Regions from separate parts of the Vibrio sp. Of14-4 genome, predicted to be linked through region 1. Evidence: predicted binding sites of a transcription regulator. Region 1 holds the regulator's gene; each other region holds the start of a gene.
What was found. The regulator PurR, encoded in region 1, represses purine synthesis genes. The targets are predictions, from matches to a motif close to TNANGNAAACGTTTNCNTNA.

Region 1 (7,740 bases):
ACATTCTAACTTATTGTTTATTAGAGGTTATTAGTTACCCTGATGTACTAAAGTAGCGGTTGTACTTATTCATCATGCTTTTCTTGCTACTTGCTCTGGCTTTGAGTGAGTGTTTTTAATCTTCATTTATAGTTGGGTGGACTTACCTTATGCATCAATCTAAGTGTTTTATTGATTCAAAGTACCTATTAACACTGATAAAAGTGGCGAAATATCGTAGTGTAACAGCTGCTGCTGAGTCACTATTTATGACTCAGCCTGCGGTATCTCAGCAAATAAAAAAAATTGAAAGTACAGTAGGTGTTGAAGTCTTTGACAGACGGGGTGGTTTTGAGCTGACTCAACATGGAAAAATTCTTTTAGAGCATGCCAAAAAGATGCTAAGCATGAATGAAAGCTTATTTGAGCAGTTAAAGAGCGTTAACTTAGGTCGCCGACTTGATATTGCGGTGGAAGATGTATTTTGCCCCAGAGTCATCGAATGTATTTTGAAAGAGTTTAAAGCCTTGGATTATCGAGAGCTTTCCTTTACCAGCTTCAGTCTTGAACATTGTCCTCCAGTGGAAGAATATGACCTTATATTTACGACAGAAAGATTACCTAAAGGTCGAGGGACATCGCATCACTTGGACACGGTTAGTCATAGTATTGTGCGTTCTAAAACTTGTTCTAGTTCTCCAACAAGGGTCGTTTTTTCAAGCACTTTGACTAAGTCATATGTCAGAAATGTCCTCATGGATCATAAAATCCCACTGGATAATATTACTTATTGGCATGCTACGAGTTCTTCAACCCTTATAAATAGCGAGCTTGAATTACCCGGCACTGTGGTCGTATGTCCTGACTGGTCTGTGACGAGTGAAGGGTATGTAAAAACACCCCTATCTCAACTAATCAATATGTACGTATGGAGCAGTGATAATGGAGTAACTAAAATTGCCTCATCTGATGTTCCAACACGCGCACTTCATCTATGTAAATAAGCTAAGTAATTGGCACTGAAGGTCAAAATGTCGATTTTTAGTGTTAGTTACTTTTGTTCAATGTGGTTGTTGATTTTTTGTTATGATATAACATATCATATTTAGCGATGGTATTGATGGTGGTTACCTTAGATTTTTTGATGTTAGGTACCCCCATCTAATTGGGAAGTTCGCTTATAAATAGGGAGACCTCATGCTTCAGGTTATGAAAACACCAACGGAATTAACAATGCCTATAGCTGAATCGCCAAGTGTATTGAGTGAAATATACCGAGATGAGCATAACATTGCTGTATGGGAACGAGACCTTCCTAATAAACTGATTCATGGTATCAAGCATATGTTGATTCATGAGTCTAATTTGGCGTTAGTTCAAACAGTTACGCCTAGTAATGTAGATGACTGGATAATGCATAAGTTATCAAACTATGAATGTGCAGAGCTACTTGCTAAAGACATTGCGTTAATCGTTGATATGTTCTGTTGTTTGTTTGATTTGGGTGAAGCAGGGCTAAGACTCACCAGTATAAATAAACCTATGTGTCCAAAATTTCACGTTGATCATGTCCCTTGCCGTTTAGTTTCAACTTATACCGGTACTGCCACAGAATGGCATGGAAACGATGGTTTGGACCGCAGCAAATTGGGTGCTGGTAGCTTGGGGAAACCTGATCACTTATCTGGTTTATATAGTGAACAGTCGGCAATAAACAGATTGTCTACTGGAGATGTGGCTTTGTTGAAGGGAAGTGGCTGGGAGGGGAATGAAAGTCGCGGGTTGGTACATCGTTCACCTCAGAACCTTAATCAAGAACCTAGACTCCTACTGACACTAGATATGGTTTAATCAGATAGTGACTATCTTTTAGCAAATTATCTTACAAATGTCTTACTATAGACTATCAACAGACTTCAACTTTTTTGATGTGAGCTTACATAAATCTGGAAAGGTCTAATGTCAAAAAAGAAATACAATGATTAAATTCTTTCATGTTTAAAAATTATTTTTTTTCAAACTGAATTAAATTAATAAAGGTTCATGAACACAGTTTTATTTTTATTGTGTCTATATAATCCTCTGATAGGATTTATTTATGGATATGATAATGGAAGTCAACTCAAGTTTTTCACCCTCTGCTAGTAGTATAGTGAATCGCTCAGAAAAAAGTTCTCATCAGCCGTCTTTTAATATCAAAAAAGTATTTAACTGCTGTTTGCCTGCGCAAGAATTAAACTCAAATGAAGAACACTTAAGCAACTTAGAATATGGTGTGCTTGATAAGCCTAAGGTCGCTCATACCATCCAAGTTTTTACTCATAATAATGCAAACCAAACAATGAGTAGCGATATGTGTGAATCGATTCTTACTAGTACATCAGATATTGTTTTTATATCTACAGAAGAAATGAAGAATCTATCAGGAGTAATGAGAGAGACTATTAATGGCTCTAAGTATGTGATTGTCTATAATAGTGCCCAAAAAATGCTGACAGTCACCAAACCTAAAGAGCTGTTTTCCTTGTTCACCAATCCTGCATCAACCGCTCAGATTACACTGGTTAAAAAAGGGATAGCAGCACCTATTATTATTGATAAGTTAACTTATAGGGACGTGCTTAATAATCCAAATAAAGGTGGAACTATCACTATACAAAGCATTGGTAGCATGAAAGTTGCCATGGTAAATATTCATCTTGACTCAAAAGATCAAGATGAAAGAAAAAAAGAAATAAATGATTTGTTATGCAAAATTAATAACAAACATACTGATATAGATCATATTATTATTGCTGGTGATTTTAATACTCGAAATAGAAAAGTTGATGGGCGAATAGTTAGAGCATTACAAGATAAAGAAAGTTTTAGATCTGAGCTGGGAGTTCCTCCTCAATATGAAATCACCTTGCCAATGATATCCCCACAGGAGAATACATATAAGTGGGAAGCAAGCTTAAATGCTGAGGCCAAGCAAGGCTCCAAAAGACAGAAAAACGGAGAAATGCAAACCGGGTACCTTGATGGCGTTGTTATTCTTACGCAAAAAGATGAGACACTAAAGAGAAGTATAATCGTACCTGAGGGTAACTCGATTGTTGGACCCTCATATGGCAGTGATCATCGTTCAGTTAGTGCGAAGTTCGCAATAGAGAAGATACGTTCGTCCTAAAAGATTGAAGCGAAAACGAATGAAGCGCCTTCAGTGCGCTTTATTCATAGAGGTCAGATTCGTCTCTATTGATCTCGCTACATTTCCAACACAACCCAAATTGCTGTTCATTGAGCTCTCCACATTGGGTGCACTGCCATTTTAAATCTGATGGTGTTTTTTGTTGATACTGTTCGATGATTGACAGCGCTTGCTTATGTTGACTGATATTCAAAAGCCAAACACAGGGGGAGGTACTATCATCGAAAGGAAGTTCTCCTTGTAGCCCTACGATTCCATCTCCTCTGACTTGGCAATGTATTTGCTGTGATTTTAGAAGTTCACAGACTATATGAACTTCTATTACATTAGCGGTTGAGAAAATTTTCAAAACTAACTCTCATTTTGAGTTTGTGTCGCTCCTTTGAATTTTCCCATCACCCATTTAGTGACTACTGGGAATAGCCCAAGTAGAGCAAATGATAGTAATACCGGAGCAGATACGATACCCGATAGGCTTTCTATTTGTGCCAATTGTGTGCCTGCATTGAGATAAACCGCGGTACCCGGCAGCATTCCCAATTGGCTTACCAGGTAAAAACGAGCAGTAGATATTGGTGTTAGCCCCATTAGAAGGTTTATTAGGAAGAAAGGAAATACAGGTATTAGGCGAAGCGAAAATAAATAGAATGCCCCATCTCTAGCCACTCCGTCATTGATTGCTTTTAATTTGTCGCCAAATTTGGTTTGCACCCAATCTCGAAGTAAAAAACGACTGCTGAGAAAGGCGAGAGTCGCACCTATGGTGCTTGCAAATGAGACAAGTAAAAGACTGGCCCAAAAGCCGAATAAAGCCGCACCTAGAAGCGTCACAACGGCAGCGCCTGGAATGGAGAAAGCAGTAATGGCGACATAGGCAAGAAAATAACTTATAGCGGCTAGTGCAAAGTTGTTATTTATAAACTCAGATAGCGAGGCTTGTTGAGCTTTAGCATTTTCTAAAGTGAGATATTGACCAAAGTTAATGCCAAGAAACACAATCAGTCCGACGAGCAGAACTCCTAACACGAGTTTTTTATTCATAGAGGCTTCCTAAATATGAGTAAAGGGATATGAAAATAAGAACAGTTGAAAAGAAGTAAAATTTCAAACAGAAAATAAAAAAGCCAACCTAGCTGGCTGACTTAGTTTCAAAGCATGTTGTGATTAGCTATTAAGAAGACTTTCTAACTCCGCTCTGCGAGTAGTAGGAATAACTGACCAATGTTTGCCTTTTATAGCGCCTTCTAAAGCCCAGAGCAACTCAATTGACACCTCTGCAGGGTGCGTTGCTTGAATCGCCTTAAACGCCTTTACTGACCCTATTTGTTCTAAATTTTCGACGCTATCGATTCCGGCTTTCTTTAACATACGTTCTGTTGCCAGTCGAAGGTTAGGTAAGTCTTTAAGTCGAGTCGGCCTAGCTTTAGCTTGTGTCGTCTTTTCTTTCTTGGCCACTTCTAGAGAGCGATAGGCTAAAGAAAGCGCTCGCTCCTCACAAGTTGCAATGTCATCAGTTAACGCAAAGTATTTTGTAACAACGGGGAACCCACGTTTTTTATATACGTATGGTGTTAAGCCCTCAGTTTTAAATTGATTGGCTAGTTTGTCATCGGCGCGGATGTGTAGCTTATCGTTAACGACTAATGCGAACATTATGTCGTCTGCGAAGATGCCGAATCCGCCGAACATTGAGCGCGATTTTATCTGACCAAGCTGATCAAAAAGTCGCATCGATTCTTTAAGTATTGGTTTATCCATGCTGTTTTATCTCGGTGTATATTTTATTATACGCCACCAAAGCCAGGTCCGAGAGATTAGCAAAATAATGCAGGTAAAATGTTGATAAAGAAGTCATACATTTTTTAGAACAGACACATGTGGCTACCGAAACATCAAATCACTAGTCCATGTATTGTTTTAAACGGTATGATAGTTTGCATTTTTGCCCATCGGCAACTCCGCTACCTTTCAGTTCCCTGAGTCAGGCCGGAAGCTTTGCGTCCCACTCTTTCGAGTTGGTTTGCCCTGTTCGTGGCATTAGTCGAACAATTTAAGAATAAATAAGATTTGAGGTAAGTATCACAACGTGATTGAATAAGTGTGATATCGATCCAAATATTTTGTGTCAAAATGATAGAGTCGGCTAATAGTTTAACTTATCAGCCGGTTCGTATTCATTCACTTAGATTGTAAACCGTATCACGAATCACAATCTCTGGATGCATTTCGAAAACACGCTTTTCATGCTCTTTATCTTTGATACGTTCCAAAAGAATTTCAAACGCATTTTTGCCTACGCGACGTTTAGGTTGGTGCACAGTAGTAAGTGGTGGAGAGAAGTATTCAGCGAGCTCTATATTGTCATAGCCGATAACTGAAATCTGTTCAGGTATTTTAATTCCTTTTTGCTGCAGTCTGCTCATTAGACCAAGAGCCATAGTATCATTGAAACAAAAGACAGCCGTTGGTTTGTTATCCATTGCGACAATTTTATCTGCGGCGAGCACGGCAGTATCGCATTCGAAGTTGCCTTCGAGAATCCAGTCCTCGTTAATTTTTAAGTTAGCTTCACTCATTGCTCGGCGAAACCCTTGTATACGTTCTTGGCACGCTGCTTTCTCAAAGTGCCCACTAAGACATGCGATATCTTTATGACCGTGTTCAATTAGGAATTTTGTTGCTAGATAGCCGCCTTCTTCGGAGTTATCGATTATTTTATCGGCTTGAGAGCTTTCTGGACCCCAGTCCATGATGACTTTAGGGATATCCTTTTGGCGGTCAAGCATTTCACTGAGTTCTTCGGTTAGGTCGGAACACATTACTAGAATACCATCAACACGTTTTTCGGCGAGCATACGTATATAATCACGTTGCTTCTCATATATTCCACCAGTGTTACACAGTATGAGAGTATAGCCTTGGCGGTAACAATAGCTCTCTACACCATCGATGACTTCAGAAAAGAAAAGATTAGTAGATTGAGTGACAAGCATGCCAATAGTACGGGTACTGTTACACTTTAGGCTTCTCGCTACAGCGCTTGGAGCATAGTTTAATTCAGTCACTGCCTCCATCACTTTTTCTTGAGTTGCTTCTGCAACAAAGCGAGTTTTATTTATTACATGAGAAACAGTTGTTGTCGACACGCCGGCTAAGCGTGCTACGTCTTTGATAGTGGCCATAAGGTTCTGTCCTGTCGATGACTGCCGTGAACTTGCATCAAAAATTTGTGTAAGTGGGCAGTAAGTATCAGAAACACAAAAACCGCCCTATTTAGCGGTTTATCTCTAGTTCTGTCAGTTTTTATCGTTTTCGTTCTCGATTTTATATCGCAAAGGCTTTAAGGGCAAACAAAAACCTAAATTCTAGTAGGCTTTCCATCACATATTTGTGTCTAATTACTCACCTTTTAGAAATGAGTAATCCTGTTTGATAAACGCAAGAGTGACTTCTGTCACTGATGCATAAAAGCCGAAATTATCCAGTTTCTGACACTTATCTACAAACGAGGGGATCCAAGAGAGAAGACGGGCTTCAATAAATTGTGCTTGTTCCTGCATCGAAGTTTCCATCTCCTTCGGTTGCATTAGCTTGTTGGAGCAAATGATTAGGTGGCCGAGAAAGTCTAATTCTACAGCAATGTGATCAGCCGGCTCATTAAGGCTTTTATTCACCTCTATTTGATACTGGTACATTAAGTTTTCCATTTCTGTGGCAGGTATATCATTGAGCAGTCCTGAATCGCCAATATAGATAGATGCGTAGGGTAGGGCAGAATCTTTATCGGATTTAAGAAACAGATTACAAAAGTCAGCCGCTAGTTCGAGTTGGGCATTGTTCCTGCTGAGCACACGATTAAGCGCATCTATTAGTTTGTTTATATATGGCCTTAAATGCTCATTCTGCCCAAGCGCTGTTAGGAAGGCGCGAACTTGGGGGGAATGGTACTCTTCAAGTACCTCAGCAGAAAGTTCTCTGGCGAATAAACTTGATAACCACCAATAGATTTCGGCGCGCTTCTCATTTAAGGATTTGATGTCGTCCATTAGATAATACTCTCCACAGTTATGTAAGCTATCTGGGATAAAACTTGTGTTATCCATAAAATATCAGTTCGGTGTCGTTTAGGTTGTTTCAAATCAAAAAAAGAGTGCGTATGCACTTATAACCGACACAAATACTAGAATTATGACAGCTTATGAATAGAATACGAGTCAATAGGTTAGGTGTATGCAGTGGTGTAAATGGGTTATCACGTATTAATTGTCGAAGATGACGCAGTGACTCGTAGTAAATTAGTTGGCTATTTTCAGCATGAAGGTTATCGAGTATTTGAAGCTGAAAATGGTGAAGAGATGCGCGAATTAATAAAAAGCAGCAGTATTGACTTAGTGCTACTGGATATTAATCTGCCAGGTGAAGATGGACTTTTGCTGACTCGTGAACTTAGAAGCCAGTCAGATATAGGGATCATCTTAGTGACTGGGCGTACTGAAAACATAGATAAGATCGTTGGCCTGGAAATGGGAGCTGATGACTATGTGACCAAACCCTTTGAATTGAGAGAG
Region 2 (7,740 bases), on a different contig from region 1:
GTTATTTGGGTTCTGCCCTGAAAAAAACAATCAGTATTGATGGTGAAGAAATAGGTGAAACAGCACCAAGCGTCTTTTTCTACCGCATTGTTGATGCTGGAAAACACACACTTTCAACAGAATCTGAATTTAGCCCTAATGATTTGATCATAAAAACAGAATCTGGCAAAAACCATTTTGTTGAAAACTATATTAAACTTGGTGTTATTGTCGGTGGTGCCAATTTAGTTGAAGTTGATGAAAACGAAGGTAAAAGTCGAGTACGTAAGTTAAACCTAGCTAAATAATATTCCACTAAACAAAAAATGGGACCAAGCGGGTCCCATTTTTGGATCTGGTTGGGCAGAGTTAATGTTAGTTTTGCAATTGCAGTTCCAGTTGAGCGGTTAGCTCTGGCGCCAGCTTTAGCTGTTTGGCGAGCTCTTGAAGGTAAGCCTTCTCCATAAAATTTTGTTCGTCGATAACAATCAATGAAGCAAGATAGATTTCACTGGCTTGCTGCGGCGATTGCGCAAGTCTAGCAATCTCACTCGGGTCGAGTGGTTTGTTAAGCTCAGTGTGCATGAGAGATTGCAGCTGACTATCCGCACCTGCTTCTTTAAGCGTTGATTCAATGCGTTGCATCTCATCACCATCCACATGCCCATCGGCTTTGGCGGCGGCAATCATGGCTTTTAAAATCAGTTGTTGGTGTATTGCATCCTCACCGTCAAAGCTTTCATTGTTTCCAGCATCTGACTGTTTAGACTGCCAATTATTGTATGCTGAGTAAGCAAGAGCGCCAAGGGCTGCCGCTCCACCAATCTTGAGCGCATTCTTACCCACTTTTTTGCCAAGCTTTTTGGTCTTTTTTGAACCCATTAAAAGGCCGACAAGGCCACCGCCTACAGCGCCTGCGCCGAGTGTTTTTAATGAACCAGAGCTTGAGGCCTGCTGAACTTTTTGCTGGCCTTGACGAGCGAGATCTGAGTTTAATGCTTGGTTAAGTAAACTTTTTAAATCCATTCATGCCTCCTAGGTTTTAAGCAGTCTAGCTTAACGTATATGAATACAAGATTAATATAAATCTAGGAGCAAAAAAACGGGCTGAAGCCCGTTTTACTTTTTACTGAAAATCAATCTTGTGCGTGGCCATGAATACCAAGGAGCTTGCCATCTAAGTAGGCTTCTTTACCATCTTTCATGGTTAAGCGCTCTTCAACCAGCCATTGGACGACTAAAGGATAGATGTTGTGCTCTTGAACTTGGACACGTTTGGTGAGCGTTTCCACTGTATCATCTTCAAAGATAGGCACTTTAGCTTGAAGTATCACAGGCCCGCCATCGAGCTGCTCGGTCACAAAATGTACGCTGGTGCCATGCTCTTCATCACCGGCGTGAATCGCACGTTGATAAGTGTTTAGACCTGGATATTTAGGTAGTAGTGAGGGATGAATATTGATCATTCGCCCCATATAGTGGCGTACAAATTCACCACTTAGGATACGCATGTAACCAGCAAGAACAATCACATCTGGCTTGTATTCATCGATCTGCTTCATTAGCTCGCGGTCAAATGCATCACGCGTGTCGAATGAGTTTGGATCTAAAGAATGCGCTGCCGCGCCTGCGTTTTTGGCACGTTCTAAGCCATAAGCTGTTGCTTTATTTGAAAAAACAGCACTTACTCGGCCGGTTGTGATCTTATCTTCACAAGCATCAATGATCGCCTGTAAGTTCGAACCGTTTCCTGAAACTAAAACAACAATACTTTTCATCGTTTATCTGATCTCTACTTGTTCTTGGTTGGCTTGTGCATCCGCGATCTCGCCAATGACCCAAGCATTCTCACCTTCGGCTTGAAGAAGTTCAACCGCTGCTTGCGCTTGATCTTTTGGCAGAGCAACGATTAGTCCCACACCACAGTTGAAAGTACGATACATCTCATGAGTCGTAACATTGCCTTTTTCTTGTAGCCAGCCAAAAATACTTGGCCACTGCCAGCTGTTGCCATCGATGACTGCTTTGGTGCCCTCTGGTAAAACGCGTGGGATGTTTTCCCAAAAACCGCCACCAGTAATATGAGAAATGGCGTGAATATCATGCTTTTCGATCATTTTAAGTGCAGATTTGATGTAAATCTTCGTAGGTTCGAGAAGGTGCTCGCCTATGGTTTTGCCTTCTAGCTCTTGATTGGTATCTGCGCCAGACACTTCAATGATTTTACGGATCAGAGAGTAACCGTTTGAATGTGGACCACTTGAACCGACCGCAATAAGCGCATCACCAGCCGCCACTTTAGTGCCATCGATAATGTTGGCTTTTTCAACCACACCAACACAGAATCCAGCCACATCATAATCTTCGCCTTCATACATGCCGGGCATTTCAGCGGTTTCGCCACCGATTAGAGAACATCCAGCTTGGACACAGCCTTCAGCAATACCAGAGACAACGTCTGCTGCGGTATCGACATCCAATTTGCCTGTTGCGTAGTAGTCAAGGAAAAATAATGGTTCAGCACCTTGCACAATCAGATCATTAACGCACATAGCAACAAGATCGATGCCGATAGTGTCATGTTTGTTCATATCCAATGCAAGACGCAGTTTGGTTCCTACGCCATCTGTGCCGGAAACAAGTACAGGTTGCTTGTATTTAGTTGGTAATTCACACAGCGCACCAAAACCGCCAATGCCTCCCATGACTTCAGGGCGACGAGTACGTTTGACCGCCCCTTTGATGCGGTCAACTAGAGCGTTACCCGCGTCGATATCTACGCCAGCGTCTTTATAGCTAAGAGAAGTGTTATCAGCACTCACAAGCAAGTCCTCAGTTTTAATATTGGATATGAAATCGGCGCTATTCTAACAGTGGACAACACTATATGGCAAACGTTTGCGTGGCTTTTTCTTTTGTTCTAACTCAAGAATTACCCAGCGAAATCATTTATAATCCGCAGGTTTGTTTAAATTTTACCTAGATACTCGGAGATGGAAATGAAAGTTGTTGAAGTAAAACACCCTCTGGTTAAGCATAAAATCGGCCTGATGAGAGAAGGTGATATCAGTACAAAGCGTTTTCGTGAGCTTGCAACAGAAGTGGGCAGTTTGCTGACTTATGAAGCAACTTCAGACTTTGCAATGGAAAAAGTCACCATCGAGGGGTGGGATGGTCCGGTAGAAGTTGACCAAATTAAGGGTAAAAAAGTCACTGTAGTGCCTATTTTGCGCGCGGGTTTGGGCATGATGGATGGTGTGCTTGAGCATGTACCAAGCGCGCGCATCAGTGTGGTGGGTATTTACCGTGATGAAGAAACGCTTGAACCAGTGCCTTACTTTAACAAACTGGCTTCTAATATTGATGAGCGAATCGCTTTGGTAGTAGACCCTATGCTGGCAACAGGCGGCTCCATGATAGCGACCATTGATTTACTCAAAGAAAAGGGATGTAACCAGATTAAAGTATTAGTATTGGTTGCAGCACCTGAAGGCATTGAAGCGCTTGAAAAAGCTCACCCAGATGTTGAGCTTTACACTGCCGCTATCGATGAAAAACTTAACGATAAAGGTTATATCGTGCCAGGTTTAGGTGATGCTGGCGATAAGATTTTCGGCACTAAATAAATGTAAGTAAGTTAAACAAAAAGGGAGCCATGGCTCCCTTTTTACATCATTACTGTAATCTATTTACGCTATTACCAGCCTTTGACTACGCCGCCTTGGAAAATCTTATAGGCTGCGCTGTAGACTTCTTCAGTTTGGTAAGACTTGATGAAGTTCTGCACATTCTCAGCGTTGACATTGTCTTCGCGTGCTACCACTAGGTTCACGTATGGTGATTCTTTATCTTCAACAAATATGCCGTCTTTTTGCGGTGTTAACTTGATAGAGCTGGCATACGTTGTATTGATCACTGACAAAGCCACATCATCTAAAGAGCGCGGAAGCTGCGCTGCATCTAGCTCAACAAGAGTGACATTTTTTGGGTTTTCGGTAATATCGCGAACGGTTGCAAGTAGTCCAACACCTTCACGTAATTTAATAATGCCTTGCTGCTCGAGCAATAGTAATGAGCGGCCAAGGTTGGTTGGATCGTTAGGGACTGCGATACGATCGCCGTCAATAATTTCATCAACCGATTTCACTTTCTTAGAGTAGCCTGCGATAGGATAAACAAAGGTATTACCAGCAATTGATAGTTTGTAACCACGATCTTTGATTTGCTGATCTAAGTATGGTTTGTGCTGAAACGCGTTAACATCAATTGAGCCATCGTCTAGCGCAGCGTTAGGAGTAACATAGTCGCTAAAAGTGACCAGCTCTACATCAAGGCCATATTTTTCCTTAGCGACTTTTGCCGCGACTTCTGCAACTTGAGCTTCGGCACCAGCCATGACACCTACTTTTATTTTGTTTGCATTGTCTTGCTTGTCGCCACATCCTGCCAATATCAGCGCTGAGGCGGCGACAGCTGTTGTTAGTAGGCCTTTAATTCCAAATTTCATGACTTTACTCCTTAACTTCAATTCAAAAACTTCAATTCAAATATGGTTATCTATGATCGACACGGCGTACAAGTGCATCACCGATCGATTGAATAATCTGTACTAAAACAATCAACATAACGACAGTTACCGCCATGATCATCACATCATAGCGATGAAATCCATAGCGAATCGCTACATCACCAAGCCCACCACCACCGACGGTTCCTGCCATTGCTGAATAACTCACTAAAGTGACCAGTGTAATCGTGACTGAGTTAACTATAGTGGGCAGAGCTTCCGGTAGCAGTACTTTACTAATGATTTGTAAGGGAGTGGCCCCCATAGATTGAGCCGCTTCGACCAAACCTGTTGGCACTTCCAGTAATGCACTTTCAATCAGACGAGCAACAAACGGGATAGCCCCTATGGTAAGTGGGACAATAGCAGCTGTTGTGCCGATAAATGTACCAACCAGAATTTTTGTAACTGGAATAATGGCAACCATAAGTACAAGAAAGGGCACTGAGCGACCTATGTTTACGATAGCGCCTAGCAGACGGTTCAGTTTGGCATTTTCCAGTAATCCACCTTTTTTAGTGGTATGCAGGATAACGCCTAGTGGAATGCCGAGCGCAAAACCGACAATACCAGCAACGGCAACCATGTATAAAGTCTCACCCGTTGCATTGATTAAAAGCTGGCTATTTAGGTTTAGCCATTGTGACAGAGTTTCAAAGGACATAACCTAGCACCTCTACTTTTACATTGTGCGCGCGAAGAAATTCAATCGCAGCTTTATCATCGTTTTCATTGCCAAACAGTTCTGCGACCATCATGCCAAATTTAACCCCGCCAGCGTAATCAAGATCAGAGCTAAGAATACTGACATCAATATTGAATTTACGCGCGATTTGACTCATCACTGGTGCATCAACCGTCGCACCAGTAAACTCGAGGCGAACCAGCGGATAGCTACCTTCAACGCGAGTTGACTGAAGGCGTGCCTGATAATCTTCCGGTATTGAAAGATCAAGCGTTGAGCGGATAAATTCATGGGCGAGCTCAGTTTTCGGGTGAGCGAAGATCTCTCCCACAGAGCCACTTTCGACCAGCTCTCCGCCTCCGATAATCGCAACTTCATGGCAGATACTTTTGACCACATCCATTTCATGGGTTATCAGCAGCATGGTAATATTGAGCTTACGATTGATTTCTTTTAGCAGCTCTAAAATTGATTGAGTGGTGGCCGGATCAAGTGCGCTGGTGGCTTCATCACACAGTAACACCTTTGGATCGCTTGCCAGTGCTCTCGCAATAGCGACACGTTGTTTTTGACCGCCACTTAAATTTGCAGGGTAACTTTCATGCTTGTCGGCTAAGCCAACCAGTTTAAGCAGCTCAGAGACTTTATTTTTTATATGTGCTTTTTCTTTGCCAGCCAGCTCAAGTGGCAAGGCTACATTGTCAAATACTGTTCTTGATGAAAGCAGATTAAAATGCTGGAAAATCATACCGATATTGCGGCGTGTTTCACTCAGTTGCGATTTAGATAATTGTGTTAAATCGACGCCATCGACAACGATGGAGCCTGAAGTTGGTGCTTCCAACATATTAACGCAGCGAATCAGCGTACTTTTCCCTGCTCCTGATGAGCCAATTACACCAAATATGGTGCCTTGAGGTATATTAAGATTAATATCCTTTAAGGCATGTATTTCTTTGTTTCCTTGCAGAAATACTTTGTTCACTTGATTTATTTCAATCATCGAGAAATCCGCGCTCAGGTTAAGGTCAACTGACGTTTGAACATAGCTTATGTTCGAAAGGTAGCAAACCCCAATCAAAAGTAGATAGTTTGGTACTACGCCATACAGATCACAGATGCTATGGTTTCATACTAAATGTGTCAATAGATATTTTTACGTCTAGACGTCTAAATGCCCTTTTTCATCAAAACCAAGCGGAATTAGATAGTGCTGAATGAAATAAAGCGTGCAATAATTCAGGCATGTGTTGGCCTTTCAAGCAGAATGTATGCGTGAAAGACAAGTGAGTAATAGTAAAAAAGAGAAGTTAATTTTGGCAAAACCTGCTGTCTTTCTAGATCGTGATGGTGTGATTAATGTTGATCACGGGTATGTGCATGATGAACATGATTTTGAGTTTATTGAAGGTGTGTTTGAAGCAACCAAAAGACTCAAAGAAATGGGTTATTTGTTAGTGCTAGTCACTAATCAATCTGGCATTGCTCGTGGTAAGTTCAGCGAGGATCGCTTTTTATCGCTGACTCAGTGGATGGATTGGAATTTCGTTGACAACGGTGTCGAATTCGATGGTTTCTATTATTGCCCTCATCACGCAGAATATGGTCAAGGCAAGTACCAGCAGGATTGTGATTGTCGAAAACCCAAACCAGGTATGTTTATTTCGGCGCGCGATTATCTAGATATTGATATGGAAAAGTCAGTGATGGTCGGTGATAAAGCCGAAGATATGATGGCAGCGCAATCTGCTGGAGTGGGCACTCGTATATTGGTTCGCACGGGTAAACCCATTAACGAAAAGGGACAGGCTTTGGCGTCTACTGTGCTTGATAGCCTCAGAGATGTTCCCAATTATTTGGATAAATAACGCAACGAATTAACGGCCATATGTAATGGCCTTTTTATTGGGCTAAAAAATAATGAATGTAAAAGTACTTGGCAGCCTTTGTCTGGTTTTGATGTTACAAGCATGTAGTACCTCGTATGTGACTTATCATTGCCAAGCAGATAAAGAGTTTGATGTGGCTTATACGAAAAATCATGAGTCGGCTGTTTTAAGAGTTGGTAATCAAGAATACACTTTGATGCAAGTTCCCGCCGGGTCTGGGGTAAAGTATGTTCCAACTGGTGAGGAAAAAACCAAGGTTAATCCTCTGGTATTGCACACGAAAGGTGAACATGCACGCTTGGAAGTTGGATCTGAAGTTTATAAGGGATGTAGAATATAGTTGTCTTAACTATTTGATGTTCCGTAAGGAATTGTTCACAAGCCATTATGAGTAAAAAACTGACTATCCTTGATATCGCCAAACTCTCTGGTGTAGGAAAATCCACTGTATCTCGTGTTCTCACCAACGACCCTAGGGTAAAGCCCGAAACGCGGGCAAAAGTAGAGCGTGTAATTGAAGATTCCGGTTATGTTCCTTCTAAATCCGCTCAGGCTATGAGAGGGGGCAGCCAAAAAGTCGTCGGTGTTATCATTTCCCGCTTAGATTCTCCTTCTGAAAA
Region 3 (7,740 bases), 170 kb from region 1:
CTTTCAAGTGCCATCAAACTGATGATGTAACGAGTAACTTCACTGCCCGAAGGGGTACTATCTATCCCTTTAACAATGCATTCTAGCCCGATTTTTAAATTTGACTCTCGACCAAAAACACCCACAGTATTGGCTGGGGAGGTGTTTAGAATTGCTTTTAGCGATGCTTCAAATGCGTCAGAGTCACAGTGACCGTTTTTCGCTACTTGTTGAACGAGAGCAACAGCTTGGCAAATCCCGGCAAAAGCGATAGTTTGGTCATAAAGTGCATTAGCCACAGACAGTACTCCTAAATACGTTCTTTAATAATGCCACCACCTAAGCACGCTTCTCCTTGGTAAAATACAGCGGATTGGCCTGGTGTAACAGCGACTTGAGGATCATCAAATATGACTTTAATGGTGTTGTCATCAACCGGAATAATGGTGCAGGGTATATCAGCTTGGCGATAACGTGTTTTCACGGAACATTGGAAAGGTTCTGTGATTGTTTTGCGATTGACCCAATGCAGTTGTGAGGCAATTAAGCCTTGAGACTTTAGTAAAGGGTGATCGGCACCCTGCACGGCAATCAGTACATTTCTCTTGAGGTCTTTATCTGCGACATACCAAGGGTCTTCATTACCGCCGCCACCTTTTTGCCCACCTATATGTAGGCCTTTTCTTTGACCTAGAGTGTGATACATAAGCCCTTGATGCTCACCGATCACCTTGCCCTCTGGAGTTTCAATTTTTCCCGGTTGTGCTGGAAGATAACGTGAAAGAAAGTCAGTAAACTTACGCTCACCAATAAAGCAAATACCGGTCGAATCTTTTTTCTTAGCGGTAATGAGATCTTGCTCTTCTGCTATTCTTCGCACTTCTGGCTTTTCTAATTCACCAACAGGAAAAAGGCTACGAGCAACTTGCTCATTGCTGAGTGTATATAGGAAATAGCTCTGATCTTTATTAGAGTCTAAACCACGAAGCATTTTTACTTCGTCTACATTGTCTGAAAACGTCCGGCGCACGTAATGGCCCATTGCAATGTAGTCTGCATCAAGCACCTCGTCGGCAAATTCTAAAAACGCTTTGAATTTTATTTCCTTGTTGCAGAGGATGTCAGGATTTGGAGTACGTCCAGCTTTATATTCTGATAAAAAGTACTCAAAGACATTGTCCCAATATTCCGCAGCAAAGTTAATTTTATGTAGGTAGATACCCAACTTGTCACAAACCGCTTGCGCATCTGCTAAGTCTTCGGCTGCTGTACAGTATTCCTCGTTATCATCTTCCTCCCAGTTTTTCATGAACAAGCCTTCTACTTGATAGCCTTGTTGTTTGAGAAGAAAAGCGGAAACGGATGAGTCGACACCGCCAGACATGCCCACGATGACTTTCTTTTTACTGTTGTCAGTATAGTTCTGAGACATTTCAAAACACCACACAAATTAACTGGAGGCAAATCTTAACAGAAAGCGTTAGCGGGTGACAGTTTCTCGGTTGAAAACACCGTTCATTTCTTAGTTGATAGTTCATGGGGAGCGTTAACTTTCGCCAAAGCAAGCCAGTAGAATTCGGTGATTTATTATTTTATTAATAATGCAAACGTTTGCTACAATTGAAAGGTTGCTGCATCTGATCGCGCAAGGTAGAATCCAAACCCTTTTTCATCCCTTACTCAGAAAAATTTGCTATGAAGTTCCCAGGTCAACGAAAATCTAAACATTATTTTCCTGTCCATACACGTGATCCTCTGGTTAGCCAGTCTCAACAAAGTAAGAAGGTATCGAGTACACACATTATTGGTATTGATCAAACTTTGGTAGATATTGAAGCCAAAGTGGACTCGGAACTTATTGATAGATATAAGTTGAGTAAAGGGCACTCATTAGTTATTGATGATGATACAGCGGAAGCTCTCTATAACGAGTTGAAAGAAAACAATTTAATTACGAATGAGTACGCTGGTGGTACCATAGGTAATACTCTTCATAATTATTCAGTCCTTGCCGATGATCGCTCAACACTTTTGGGAGTGATGAGTCAGGATATTAAAATTGGTAGTTATGGTTATCGCTATTTGTGTAATACCTCTAGCCGTATGGACCTTAACTATTTACAGGGTGTTGATGGTGCAATAGGAAGGTGCTTTGCATTAATTTCAGATGATGGTGAGAGGACCTTCGCAATTAGTGAAGGCCAGATGAATCAGCTTCATGCAAATAATATCCCTGAGTCTATATTCAAAAATGCATCGGCATTAGTGCTGACATCTTACTTAGTTCGTTGCAAAGAAGGCGATCCTATGCCGAATGCAACAATGAAAGCTATTGAGTATGCGAAAAAGTATAACGTTCCGGTTGTACTAACCTTGGGGACAAAATATGTTATCCAGAATGATCCTATATTTTGGCAAGCGTTTTTACGAGACCATGTAAGTGTAGTGGCCATGAATGAAGATGAAGCTGAAGCATTGACCGGAGAGTCTGATCCGCTTGTTGCTTCCGATAAAGCTTTGGAATGGGTCGATTTAGTATTGTGTACTGCGGGACCGGTCGGATTATTTATGGCTGGTTACACAGAAGATGCAGCTAAACGTCAAACCTCTCTTCCTTTGCTCCCTGGAAGTATTGCTGAATTCAATCGTTATGAATTTAGTCGACCAGCTGAAAAGGCAGCATGTGAAAATCCAATTAAGGTTTATTCTCATATATCACCTTATATGGGTGGGCCTGAGAAAATTAAGAATACAAATGGTGCAGGAGATGCTGCACTTTCTGCTTTATTACATGATATGGCAGCAAATAAACACCATAGAGAAAATGTGCCTAATTCTAGTAAGCATGCTCATACTTTTTTGACTTATTCGTCATTTTCACAGGTTTGCAAATATTCTAATCGCGCTAGTTATGAAGTGCTAGTACAACATTCTCCGCGTTTATCGAGAGGATTACCCGAGCGAGAAGACAGTTTAGAAGAAGCGTACTGGGAACGCTAACATATTGATGGCAATAAAAAAGCCTCATACAAATGAGGCTTTTTTATATTATAAAATCACATATTTAAAGTTTATTTATATATGTAATTAGATTAGGAAATCATCCAGAGATTTGCCAGCATCTAATTTTTCCTGAATTGCAGAAGGCGTACGACCTTGGCCAGTCCAAGTTTTCTTCTCACCGTTACTGTCTACATACTTGTATTTAGCAGGACGCGGTGCGCGCTTAGATTTCTGCTTACCTGCAGACTCTCCAGCTAATGCAGATATAACCATGTTTTTATCTAGCCCTAACTGTTTAATTTGTTCAGCAATATCCGCTAGCTTAGCTTCTTGTGCAGCTTTTTCCGCTAACTCGGCTTCCTCTGCTTCTTTGCGCTCTGAGACAACAGTTGATAGTTTGTCTAGGGCTTCTTCTAGCTGTTCCAGTGTTAGCTCACGAGCAAATGCACGTAGGCTACGAATGTTTAATAAAGTTTTTGTTAGTTCCGACATATAGTTTCTCACTTAATTAAGGAGTCGATGGAATAAATATTAAACCCGTATTATCTGCAATACAATATTTTATAGTTAAATTCTTATAAAAAGTTATTATTTAATGCCTTAACATTAGAATAATGAGACCTTTCTTATTAACTGATTAAAATTTGTTACATAAAATATCGAAGCTTTTGTGATTATGACAATACTTATTGCCAATAAGTTTCATAATAGAGTGATATTTATTTATACAAACATGTTATTTAGTGCTACCCAGTTTGATGATCGTTATCACTGCACTAAGAATTTTTCAGTAAATTACTTTTTTACACTCTATTATTCATATCTTTGCCTGAAAAAATATGAAATAGAGACTAATTGCATAATTAACAAAGATGTTTTTCTAATCACATGAATCAGCTCGTTATTATAGCAGCTATTAATAATATGTATGAACTATTAAAAACTTACTAACAACCTGATATTGGGTACACTTGTTATTTTGCTGACTCTATTGAAATCAAGGCCTAGATAAGTACAATAGCGAGCACCTGAAGCGATGCGTTGTGATGGTTTTGTTAAATTGTCGTGGTTTTTTGCTAATTTTAGCTTCAAATCCCAATCATCGCGGTAGAGGAGCAGGGCAAATAAGTAGGGCTTGTTGGGGTGATGCCAATGAACAAGCGTGAAAGGTTGTTTTGCCGAAGTGGGTTTCCATATCAAAGGAGCTTGCTGGGGTTGCACCCGAAAGGGGTAACACTGCCATAGTCTATTACTTTTAACACTATGGAGCGCTACTGTAGGGCTAAAGATAGGTCAACTAATATCTTTTGCTTCGTCCGCCACTTATTGTTCTGGAATTAATCCTTCAATCAGTCTGCAGTAGATCTCTAACCATTAATTACTGGTTTTTGAAGATCATGAATTTAATTGATTTTGCATCATCGCCGATATCGCTGTTGCCACCACTAGTGGCTCTGAGCTTGGCAATTATTACTCGACGCGTCCTTTTATCTTTGGGTGTGGGTATTATCTTAGGAGCAGCGCTTCTAAATGACTATTCACTTGGCAATACAGTAGGATACGTTGGCTCAACAGTTTCTAGCGTATTCGTTGAGGATGGCGGTATAAATACTTGGAATATGAGTATTTTAGCCTTCCTAGTCTTGCTGGGTATGATGACAGCACTGCTGACTTTATCTGGCGGTACTCTAGCTTTTGCTGAATGGGCTCAATCCAGAGTCAAAAGTAAACGCGGTTCAAAACTACTAGCTGCGTTCTTAGGCGTATTTATTTTTGTTGATGACTACTTTAATAGCCTCGCAGTTGGAGCTATATCTCGTCCTGTCACAGATAGATTTTACGTTTCTCGAGCAAAACTTGCTTATATTCTTGACTCTACCGCTGCTCCGATGTGTGTGATTATGCCTGCATCAAGCTGGGGCGCTTACATCATCACGATTATAGGTGGTATCTTGGTCTCACACGGGATTACCGAATATTCCGCCTTAGGCGCATATGTTCGTTTGATTCCAATGAATTTTTATGCGGTATTTGCTTTGTTGATGGTATTCGCCGTTGCTTGGTTTGGACTTGATGTCGGAAAAATGCGCAAACATGAGATAGCGGCATCTCAAGGTCGTGGTTTCGGGCAACAAGAAGCAGAAGACACTCAACAAGCTCACGATATAAATGAAGAACTCGATATCACTCAAAGTGAGAAGGGCAAAGTCTCTGATCTAGTTCTGCCTATTGTTTTTCTTATCGCTGCGACCGTTGCATCTATGCTCTACACAGGAGGACAGTCTTTAAGTGCTGATAGTAAGCCTTTTACTTTACTTGGTGCATTTGAAAATACTGATGTTGGAACATCACTGGTTTATGGTGGTCTTGTCGGACTCGCTTTGGCATTAATCACGGTTATAAAGCAAGGTATAGCCGTAGGTGAGATTTCTCGTACGCTTTGGATCGGTGCTAAGTCTATGTTTGGTGCGATCCTAATCCTAATATTCGCTTGGACAATCGGCTCTATTATCGGTGATATGAATACCGGTAAATATTTGTCGACTCTTGCACAAGGTAATATTGGTGTCCATTGGCTTCCTGTTATTCTTTTCCTTCTCGCAGGTCTTATGGCGTTTTCAACCGGAACATCATGGGGCACTTTTGGTATCATGTTACCTATTGCTGGTGATATGGCCGCTGCGACAGAAATTGGTTTAATGCTACCTATGCTAAGTGCTGTGCTTGCTGGTTCAGTTTTTGGTGATCACTGCTCTCCGATATCTGATACCACGATATTGTCATCAACAGGTGCGCGTTGTGATCACATCGATCATGTGTCTACACAGTTGCCCTATGCGCTTTCAGTCGCTGCTGTATCATGCGTTGGTTTCATTTCGCTTGGAATGACAGCATCGATTGGCATTTCATTTTTGGCATCTTTTGTGACTTTTATTGCTGTGTGTGTTTTGCTGTCTTCTTTGTCTAAAACTAAGATGGCGAGTTGCCCAGACGCATAATTGAACTTAAAGTTTTTAAGGGAGCAAATGCTCCCTTTTTATTTGTATAAGACAAATTCAAAAAATCTTTAATTTTTAGTTGAAAAATAAATCATCCTTGGGTAGGGTGGTTGTTAAGCAAGCCAACTGAACAATATATAAGTATGCGCAATTATACAATGAACATTCATCACCATCATCACCCAGACTAGTCTTTCGGGAGATGTGCGCATACCCGGGAGGCAAGAAGCTCCCGGAGGAATAAATCGCTAACACAAGATTTCAACCCTCGGGAGATAACTCCCGAGGGTTTTTTGGTTTTTACGATTTAAGATTTGATTTATACAGGGAAACGAGTAATGACAACACAACGTTTGAGAATAGCGATTCAGAAAAAAGGTCGTTTGAGCAGAGAATGCCAAGAGCTACTTAAAAAGTGCGGTGTTAAGTTCAATATCATGGGAGAGCGTCTGGTTGTCCACTCTTTGAACATGCCAATCGACCTTTTGCTTGTTCGTGATGATGACATCCCCGGCTTAATTATGGATGGTGTCGTAGACCTTGGCTTTATTGGTGAGAATGAACTAGAGGAGGTTCGTTTAGATCGACGAGCACTTGGCGAACCATGTGAATTTATCCCACTTCGCCGACTAGATTTTGGTGGTTGCCGCCTCTCTATCGCAATCGATAAAGATGAAGAATACAGCGGCCCTCAAGATCTGGCAGGTAAGCGTATTGCGACCACCTACCCGCAACTTCTTAAGGCCTATATGGATAAGCAAGGTGTTCCGTTTTCCACCTGCATGTTAACCGGATCGGTCGAGGTTGCACCGCGAGCAGGTTTAGCCGATGCGATTGCTGATCTTGTCTCAACAGGCGCAACGTTAGAAGCTAATGGACTAAAGGAAGCAGAGGTGATTTTTGAGTCCAAAGCCACTTTAATTCAGCGTGTGGGGGATTTTGAAGCAGATAAGACAGCGTTGATCGAAAAACTTCTCACGCGAATGCAAGGGGTTCAACAAGCTAAAGAATCAAAATATATCATGCTACATGCACCAGTAGGTCAGTTAGAGCAGGTAAAAGCCTTACTTCCGGGTGCTGAGGATCCAACCGTTCTTCCTCTCTCATCCGATAAAGAAAAAGTTGCGATTCACTTAGTGAGTACGGAAAACCTGTTCTGGGAAACGATGGAGCAGCTCAAAGAGCTGGGCGCCAGCTCAATCCTTGTTCTGCCAATTGAAAAAATGATGGGGTAGTTGCAATGAAAACCGTTGTCTGGGAAGCTTTAAGCCAAGTACAGCAAGATTCTATTTTGAAGCGTCCTGCCATGCTCGATGGAGCGAGCATTACCGCTGCTGTTTCAAATGTTATTGAGCAAGTTAAGGCTGACGGTGATAAGGCGTTATTTTCCCTTACTGAACAGTTTGACCGTATTAAACCTGAATCAATACGAGTCGCTTCTCAAGATATTGAACAAGCCTCACAACGCTTATCCTCTCGAATGAAAGCAGCACTTGAACAGGCTTACTCAAATATTTCCAAATTTCATACCGCGCAAAAACCACAACCAATTAAAGTAGAAACCCAACCGGGAGTAGTGTGCGAACAAGTTTCACGCCCGATCCAGAAAGTTGGTCTGTACATACCTGGTGGTAGCGCACCATTACCTTCAACGGTATTGATGCTGGGCGTTCCAGCAAAGATTGCTGGTTGTCGTAAAGTGGTGCTTTGCTCTCCACCACCGATTGCGGATGAGATCCTTTATGTTGCTAAACTCTGT
Region 4 (7,740 bases), on a different contig from region 1:
CCTATTATTAATATTGACCATCCAAGCCATTAATGTGAATACTGTTAAAGTGCATAATCCAGCGATTGGAACAGCGACAATCCAGCGCACCATTATTTTTTCTCCGCTGCGAGTGCGATATTCTTGACCCCTGCTTCTTTAGCTGCGTCCATCACCTTAACCACAGTTCCACTGTAAGCATGTTCATCAGCCTGAATAACCAAAGCTGCATCGGGCTTGTCCAACAGTAAATGCTCCAACGCCGCTTGAACCCGCTCTGCATCAACCACTCTCTTATCTATGTATATATCGTTAGAAGAGGTAACTGCAATGAAGATACCCGCATCTTTCTGACTAACGGCACTGCTAGCCTGCGGACGATTAACTTCAACCCCAGACTCTCTGACAAAAGAGCTGGTCACAATGAAAAAAATCAGCATGATAAACACGATATCAAGCATAGAAGTCAGATCAACCTGAGCTTCTTCTTGTTTATGATGACGTCGGCCCAGTCTCATCGCTGACTCCTTAACGATTTTTCTAATTTCACTTCTCTTACTTGGCAGGCTTTGAGCAAACGAGCATGGAAAAACATGCCAAATAAAGCTGCCACCATACCCGCCATTGTCGGCAAAGTCGCCAACGAGATCCCCGAAGCCATTAACTTAGGATTACTGCTGCCTTGGTTAGCCATTACATCAAAAACCGAGATCATTCCAGTAACTGTTCCCAACAGGCCAAGCATTGGACAAATGGCCACCAATACTTTAATGATATTTATATTTTGGTAGAGTTTTGTGTGGGCTTGTGCCAACCAACCATCACGAATTGAACGGGCATACCATGAGTCTTGTTCACTCCTTGAATGCCAGCTTTTAATCCAAGATGCTCTGTGTTTAGGGAACTCAACAAATAAGTATATCAAGCGCTCTATCATTAGAATCCAACATAAAGCCACCACCCCAAATAACCACCATAGTAGTTGACCACCTTGCTGCATAAAGCTTTGCAAAGATATCAACCATGGACTTCCAGTGACAAACTCGGGCAGCATTGCAATGAATATATCCATTAAGCGACTCTCTCCAGAGATGCCTCATCGCCGACAGAGTCTTTCTCTGCTTGTTGAGCAACTAACGAAATACCTTGTTTTTCTAGAGTATTACGAATCAGTTCAGCCTGTGAACTCAGGATATTATGGGCTAGTAAAAGTGGCATAGCAGCAACCAGACCAAGAACTGTCGTCACCAAGGCCATAGATATTCCACCAGCCATCACTTTAGGGTCACCATTACCAAATTGGGTAATCACTTGGAATGTCTCTATCATTCCGATTACCGTACCTAATAACCCTAACATAGGCGCCAAAGCAGCTAGCAACTTAAGCATGGACAGTCCCTTTTCAAGTTGCGATTGTTCATCAACAACAACTTCAAGTAAGCGCAGTTCAAGTGCCTCAACGCTCAAGCATTTATCTTTTTTGTATACAGCTAATACACGGCCAAGAGGGTTATCTCCCGGTACCTGAGGTGACTTAAGTTGAGTTCGAATCTTTTGACGTGCTTTGGATAAGATGATTCCCCTAAAAAAGGCGATAATCATGCCAATCAAAAGTAAACCAAGAATCACTTGCCCTAACACGCCGCCAGCTTTCACCCTATCCATCAAGCTTGGACTATGAGCTAGCTGTTCAAGCAACATACCGCGAGTCGGATCCAGTACAGTATCCTGCATCGGACCAGAACTAAGCTTAGAAAGAGTCGGAGTATTTTCTGGCTGTTTAGGATAAAGCTGCGCCTCACCTTTGATAGCATTCCATTTCAGGTATCCGGCCTCTGAAACGAGGCCCAATGAGCCAACTCTAATAGCCGTTTCTTTCTGTATTTCTCCAGCACCATTAACAAAACTGACCTGGGTGGATGCTAGTTGGCTACTCGCTTGTATTTGCTCTTCAAGTGCTTTCCATAGCCCAGTGAGCTGCTGCATTGAAGGTAATTCTGTCGCAGCGGCAACTTTTTGTACAATATCTCTATAATTTTGTGCATCAGCAGAAGTAACTGAGCTATTTAACTCAGATTCTAATTGCTTCGCATTTTGTCGCACGACTCCAAACACTTCGCCAAGGCTTCCCGTCTCAAGTCGAAGCTTTTCTTCCAATTTAGCAAGCTTTTTTTCGTTGTCTGCAAACTCAGAAACCAATTCATCATTGTGTTTTTGGATATTATTACGCTGCTTAAGAAGCGATGCTTTAAGAGATTTAAGCTCTTTCTCTGTTTGTTGAAATGTGGATTCACGTTTTTGGTTATGCTGACCTTGGCTAACACTTTCAACTTTTGCTTTGCTGACGATGTCATTATTTGAATAAACTGAAAATGGCAAGACCGATAGAGTCAAAAGAAAAATCATTAGTTTAGATTTCATTTATTTTGACTCCAAAGTTTGTGATAGGGGTAATGAGAGTAGACTTGGCGCCGCTTGCTTAGTAGCAACATTAAAGGCTTTGTCTAGATCAGGCTTAATGGAGCTATCAAGCTGTAGCCATTGGTTTTGTAATTGATCCCATACCCATGACTTAGTGCCATCCAAACTGCGTGCAACTAAAGAAACTCTCCCAAGGTGAAGAACTTGTACTTGACGAAAGTTTCCATCCACTGAAATCTTACCTTGATAAGTTCCCAGTTTTACGCCGTAATCAAGCTCTATCTGATACGCTTCAAGTATTCGGCGATACTTTTCCGCATCACTCACATCGGCACGTACCATCATTTTTTCAAGCTTAGAAATACGCTCTAGTCGCGTGTCGTATTTTATTGGAAGGTCGGATTCTACAAAGTCTTTTAATCCAGATATCATTTGATACATAAGAGGCACGACACCTTGACGTGTGTTGTTGATCTCTTCAATTTGACTTTCTAGGTTTAACGCTTCTTCCGACTGGCTCTCGATCAGAGCTGTAAGGTGATTTTGATATACTTGTAAGTTTTTAATCTCTTCCTTGAGCTGATCGATATCTCCTTGAAGAATGAGAGTGTTCTCTGCGACAGTATCTATTCGTTTTTGGCTAGATGCCGAAGCCGTATTGGTACTTAGTTGGATGGACTGCGCGTTTTCAAAGCTTGTTGCGACAGTATTGGTACTAAATGATGCAAGGATCAACACAAAGCTGGGGGCTATTAGTTTCATAATGTGTCTATTTTTTTGAGCAGCTCAATCATTTATTGAGACGCAATCTCATTTCCATTTGTGCGTATGTTAACGTGATTGTGCAAAATTTCAATCATCTATATGTCTATTACTCAATATAATCTCTCAAATAGTCTGAGTTGAACAATTTTAACCCAACTTTTAAGCAAGACACAGAATAATAACACTAATGAAAATAGAGGTTTATTACTTTTCCGCAAAGCCAAACGACCATACAGAGCTAAGAAGGCTGCGAAGTTTAACTTTTGTTGCCCTCCAATGCGTTGCTGGCGTGCAGGGAGCCACACTAATAAGGTGCTGGTAGGCATTTTCATCCAGTGTTACTTCACCGCCGTGAGCAAGTAACAAGGTTTTAGGCTGCATGCTGTAAACCCGTTCAAGTGATTGGCGGTATTTATTGGGATGAAAAATTGGAAAAGGAGCAATCAAACGCTTTTTGACTTTCACTATTAAGTCAGCAACATAAAGAATATCTTGCTGCTTGTGATAAACAGATAAATCTCGATCTGTGTGGCCCGGAGTTTCCAATACCACCCAATCTTCGAAATAAGGCACAGGCTGACTATCATTTAGTGTGACATCAGGCTGTAAGTACCTTGGGTACCAAAGTGTTCTTTTAGGTTTCTTTAGTCTTCCTGCCACCCATCGAGCAAGTATTAAGTCAGTGAAATGCATAAGCATACCGTCAAGCCCTTCATACCACTGCTTGCTCTTATTCGCCGACACCAAGACACACCCCGTTAGATCTCTGAGTTTATGCGCGGCCCCAGCATGATCCGGATGCATATGTGTGACGATAACCACTTTGAGGTTTGAAAAAGGCTGGCCGATTTCATCGGTAATATAACGTTCAATATAGGGAATATCCGCTCTACTCGCGCCATCTAAAAGCATAAGTTTATCGTCATATTCCACAAGATAAATTTTTTGTATGTAACCATTAATAGCATGTAGCTTCATGTTGTAACACAGTATTAACAAACCCTGACCAGTTTAATTTAGCAACCCATGTTTAATTGAGAAGCTTATAAGCTCTAGATCGTGAAGTCAGACCAGTTATCCATGATGCTACTTAGAGGTAAATAAGCTCTAAAGTCGCCCGCCAGTTCGATAAAAAACCAGCGAAAATAAGATAAGACCGCACCCGTTGTTGCCCCAACTAACATCCAAGTTGCTTTACTCTCTGCGTTCAATTTCGCTACTCTTAAATTAACTTATCTGCAAAATTATGATGCCTGATAGTGTCAGATCTGGCTTTAATATGGCGATGAAAAGCCAACCTAGAACGTGGTCTAACACAGTTGAGCATTAGATATAGGAAAAATAATGAAGATCATTGGTCATCGCGGGGTTGCAGGACACCACCCTGAAAACACCAAAGTCAGCATTGAAGCGGCGGCTAAATTAGGGCTTGAATGGGTCGAAGTCGACGTACAACCAACCAAAGACAATATTTTGGTTATTTGTCACGACCATACCATTGACCGATGCAGTAACGGCAGCGGACGCATTGACGAACAGACGCTCGCAGAACTTCGTCAATTTGATTTTGGTGCCAAATTTGGTGACCAGCCTGACCAGCAACCCATAATGACTCTAACAGAATTACTTTTGCTGGCTGATGAATTAAACCTAAAACTCAACTTAGAATTAAAAGTAGACCGACACGATAAAGCGCATGTTGCTCAACTTTTGAAACATGATTTAGAGTCTTCACCCCTTTGCAATGATTCAATTCTACTTTCTAGTTTTGATCATGGGACACTAATCGAGCTGCACGCCGTATTACCTGATTGTCGCATTGCAGTACTCACAGAAAAACTGCTTCCCCGAGATATCAAATTGTTGGAAACAATATCGGCATTCGGTTGTAACCTCAATTATCGGTTTGCAACTGAAAAAGATGTTCACAAACTCCAAGACCACGGCTATCAAGTCTGGTGCTTTACCGTAAATAGGCCCTCAGACATCCAATCCCTTAGTAATTTAGATGGTATTTTCAGCGATTACCCAGAGCGTTTTTTAGACCAGTAACCTGAAAACGCGAGAGATTTACCATTCATTAAAACCGGTTAAGATCACATATTTGTTTATTAAACATCCATTACAAACGTCCTAATAACTCTTTAATTATTAATAAAATTCATTAGGTTAAGCCTAATCTCAACCCAAATTTATATAAATATAAAACCATCACTAATGACGGTTTTCTCTTGATCCTTGTAAATAAAACAACTACTGTATATACATACAGTATTGGATATAAGGACAGTATAGATGCTTCATTTACATTCAACCAATCGCTTGGCAGTAGCACACTACCATTGGGCAGATCAAAGTGAATCCATCAAACGCCTAGCTGGACTGTCCGATCAAAAGCAATGGATTCTGTTTACTGCGGAATGCCCTAGACCGAGCTTGGATATCTTCAACGCCTATAACGTGAACTGCGGAAATATTATTCATTTGAAGCCCTCAAAGACTTTGTGTGAATGTGCCATCGTCGAGAAGGCAATAAAATCACGTAATGCCAGTGCGATTGTCGCTTCTAATAAAGTCAGTACATTTGATCAAAAGATGCTGAGTGATTTGGCTGCTGAGTATGGTTGTCAGGTTATTTTTATTGAGAAAGGACACATGCATTACCACTAACTTCGAACACCGATGGGTATCACCGGATAGTTAGCCCTCTTACCTTATCCGTTTTATTCATTCGCACATAATGCAAACGTTTGCTTTTTTGTGGCAGCCTGCGTTATTTCTGGTATGATTCAATCCAAATCGATTATAAGCGCGGTTACAATCGTAAATTTCTGACACAGATAGGATTATCCAGATGACTCTTGCTGATCAAGTTCTTGCTACAAATGATGACCTTCCCATTCGTACTCACAAACCAGTCCACAGTGGTAAAGTTCGTTCTGTTTACTGGCTAACCGAGCAAGATAGCCGCCGCCTGATTGAAGAGAAAGGCTATGACGTCGCACCTGATGCTCCTCTCGCTATCATGGTGATCAGTGACCGTATCTCAGCTTTTGATTGTATTTGGCACGGCCAAGGCGGATTAAAAGGGGTGCCGGGCAAAGGCGCAGCACTTAATGCTATTTCCAATCATTGGTTTAGCTTGTTCAAACAAAATGGTCTTGCCGACAGTCATATACTCGATGTCCCTCATCCCTTGGTCTGGATAGTTCAAAAAGCAAAGCCAATTATGATTGAAGCCATTTGTCGCCAATACATAACAGGCTCAATGTGGCGTGCTTATGAAAAAGGTGAACGCAATTTCTGCGGTATTGAGCTGCCAGAGGGACTTAAAAAAGATACTCAGCTCCCTGAATTATTGATGACCCCTTCCACAAAGGGGATCTTAAAAAACATTCCCGGTGTACCAGAAGCTGACGATGTAAACATTACTCGTAAAAACATCGAAGAAAACTTTGCTGCGTTTAACTTCTCAAGCCTCGATGATATTCAACTCTACGAAAAACTACTTAGTGAAGGGTTTAACCTGATTAGCCAAGCTTTATCTGAAGTCAATCAAATCTTCGTCGATACAAAATTTGAATTCGGCTATGTTGAAGACGCATCCGGTAATGAAAAACTTATCTATATGGATGAAGTCGGAACACCAGATTCCTCTCGGATTTGGGATGAACATGAGTACCAAAATGGTCGCATCGTTGAAAACTCAAAGGAAGGTTTCAGACAGTTCTTATTAAACCACTTCCCGGACCCAGACATTCTACTTAACAAAGAACGAATGGCGGAGCGAGAAACTCTGGCTAGAGATAATGAACTACCCTCTGAGGAATTGATGGATATTTCTAGAACCTATATCAATATCGCTGAAAAGATAACTGGAAAATCCATTCAGTTATCGAATAATCCTAAGCAAGAGATTATTAATATTCTTAGCGATGAATATGGGTTAATCGATTAATTGAGTATTAGATGAAATAAAGCGTTTTAAGTAATAAACGTTACCATTATTGTTGGGGTGACTCCATCGACTAAAACGCTTTTATCGCATCTCGTTTACCGCCGATGAAAACCACCTCTCAATTGTTAAATCAGTTGCATAATGTTAGCATCCCTCGTAAAGGAGGGCTCTATGACTTTATCGTCCGATTTAATCGCATTTTGGGAAAGCTTTGATTGGCCTTGTGGGCTCAAAGACCCTAGCTACCGTTTCGTTTATATTAATCCCGCATACCGAAGAATGCAGAACTTATCTAAGTCCTTTGATATTGAGGGGCGCTTGGACGGTGAACTTCCAACTGAGACTCATGAATTCCAAGATGCCTTTCAAGCCCATGACCAACTAGTGATAGACACCAATGAGACAAAAAGCTCTATCGAAATCCACCCTTTTGGCAAGAACAAACTCCTTGAAGGTTGGGTATTTCATAAGAAGCCTTTTTATATAAAAGATAGATTTATTGGTGTTTTCTTTTGGGCTGAGCCGGCTAGGAAGTTTGACACTGACATATTTACCACTTTTGGTTCCAAGCCCATTTCCATTACCTTAAATCCACCAACCTCAATATTGACTGATCG

Region 2: the regulator PurR is predicted to act here: its motif matches at 2,866-2,885, upstream of purM (phosphoribosylformylglycinamidine cyclo-ligase).
Region 3: the regulator PurR is predicted to act here: its motif matches at 1,579-1,598, upstream of MHN79_RS01205 (inosine/guanosine kinase).
Region 4: the regulator PurR is predicted to act here: its motif matches at 5,904-5,923, upstream of MHN79_RS20530 (phosphoribosylaminoimidazolesuccinocarboxamide synthase).

The regions. Positions count from the first base shown of each region.
Region 1 covers NZ_JAKRGI010000001.1:110,374-118,113, forward strand. The annotation lists gene MHN79_RS00495 (LysR family transcriptional regulator) at 150-983, shown strand; gene MHN79_RS00500 (DUF1826 domain-containing protein) at 1,177-1,830, shown strand; gene MHN79_RS00505 (hypothetical protein) at 2,078-3,151, shown strand; gene MHN79_RS00510 (DUF2007 domain-containing protein) at 3,192-3,521, opposite strand; gene MHN79_RS00515 (TVP38/TMEM64 family protein) at 3,524-4,213, opposite strand; gene MHN79_RS00520 (TfoX/Sxy family DNA transformation protein) at 4,337-4,930, opposite strand; cyclic di-GMP riboswitch class I at 5,121-5,207, opposite strand; gene purR (HTH-type transcriptional repressor PurR) at 5,347-6,354, opposite strand; gene torD (molecular chaperone TorD) at 6,571-7,218, opposite strand; gene torR (two-component system response regulator TorR) at 7,417-7,740, shown strand, end outside.
Region 2 covers NZ_JAKRGI010000009.1:147,118-154,857, forward strand. The annotation lists gene MHN79_RS10970 (DUF2846 domain-containing protein) at 1-287, shown strand, start outside; gene MHN79_RS10975 (tellurite resistance TerB family protein) at 355-1,005, opposite strand; gene purN (phosphoribosylglycinamide formyltransferase) at 1,116-1,757, opposite strand; gene purM (phosphoribosylformylglycinamidine cyclo-ligase) at 1,761-2,801, opposite strand; gene upp (uracil phosphoribosyltransferase) at 2,979-3,605, shown strand; gene MHN79_RS10995 (MetQ/NlpA family lipoprotein) at 3,677-4,486, opposite strand; gene MHN79_RS11000 (methionine ABC transporter permease) at 4,533-5,210, opposite strand; gene metN (methionine ABC transporter ATP-binding protein MetN) at 5,200-6,234, opposite strand; gene gmhB (D-glycero-beta-D-manno-heptose 1,7-bisphosphate 7-phosphatase) at 6,548-7,099, shown strand; gene MHN79_RS11015 (MliC family protein) at 7,152-7,460, shown strand; gene treR (trehalose operon repressor TreR) at 7,508-7,740, shown strand, end outside.
Region 3 covers NZ_JAKRGI010000001.1:278,737-286,476, forward strand. The annotation lists gene hflD (high frequency lysogenization protein HflD) at 1-278, opposite strand, end outside; gene mnmA (tRNA 2-thiouridine(34) synthase MnmA) at 290-1,411, opposite strand; gene MHN79_RS01205 (inosine/guanosine kinase) at 1,675-2,979, shown strand; gene MHN79_RS01210 (H-NS family nucleoid-associated regulatory protein) at 3,067-3,474, opposite strand; lysine riboswitch at 4,083-4,264, shown strand; gene MHN79_RS01215 (Na+/H+ antiporter NhaC family protein) at 4,380-5,981, shown strand; His leader region at 6,148-6,275, shown strand; gene hisG (ATP phosphoribosyltransferase) at 6,320-7,216, shown strand; gene hisD (histidinol dehydrogenase) at 7,222-7,740, shown strand, end outside.
Region 4 covers NZ_JAKRGI010000038.1:3,750-11,489, reverse strand. The annotation lists gene MHN79_RS20575 (energy transducer TonB) at 1-93, opposite strand, end outside; gene MHN79_RS20570 (biopolymer transporter ExbD) at 93-497, opposite strand; gene MHN79_RS20565 (MotA/TolQ/ExbB proton channel family protein) at 494-1,051, opposite strand; gene MHN79_RS20560 (MotA/TolQ/ExbB proton channel family protein) at 1,051-2,400, opposite strand; gene MHN79_RS20555 (DUF3450 domain-containing protein) at 2,401-3,162, opposite strand; gene MHN79_RS20550 (MBL fold metallo-hydrolase) at 3,370-4,143, opposite strand; gene MHN79_RS20545 (hypothetical protein) at 4,218-4,376, opposite strand; gene MHN79_RS20540 (glycerophosphodiester phosphodiesterase family protein) at 4,510-5,217, shown strand; gene MHN79_RS20535 (hypothetical protein) at 5,461-5,835, shown strand; gene MHN79_RS20530 (phosphoribosylaminoimidazolesuccinocarboxamide synthase) at 6,020-7,123, shown strand; gene MHN79_RS20525 (LuxR C-terminal-related transcriptional regulator) at 7,295-7,740, shown strand, end outside.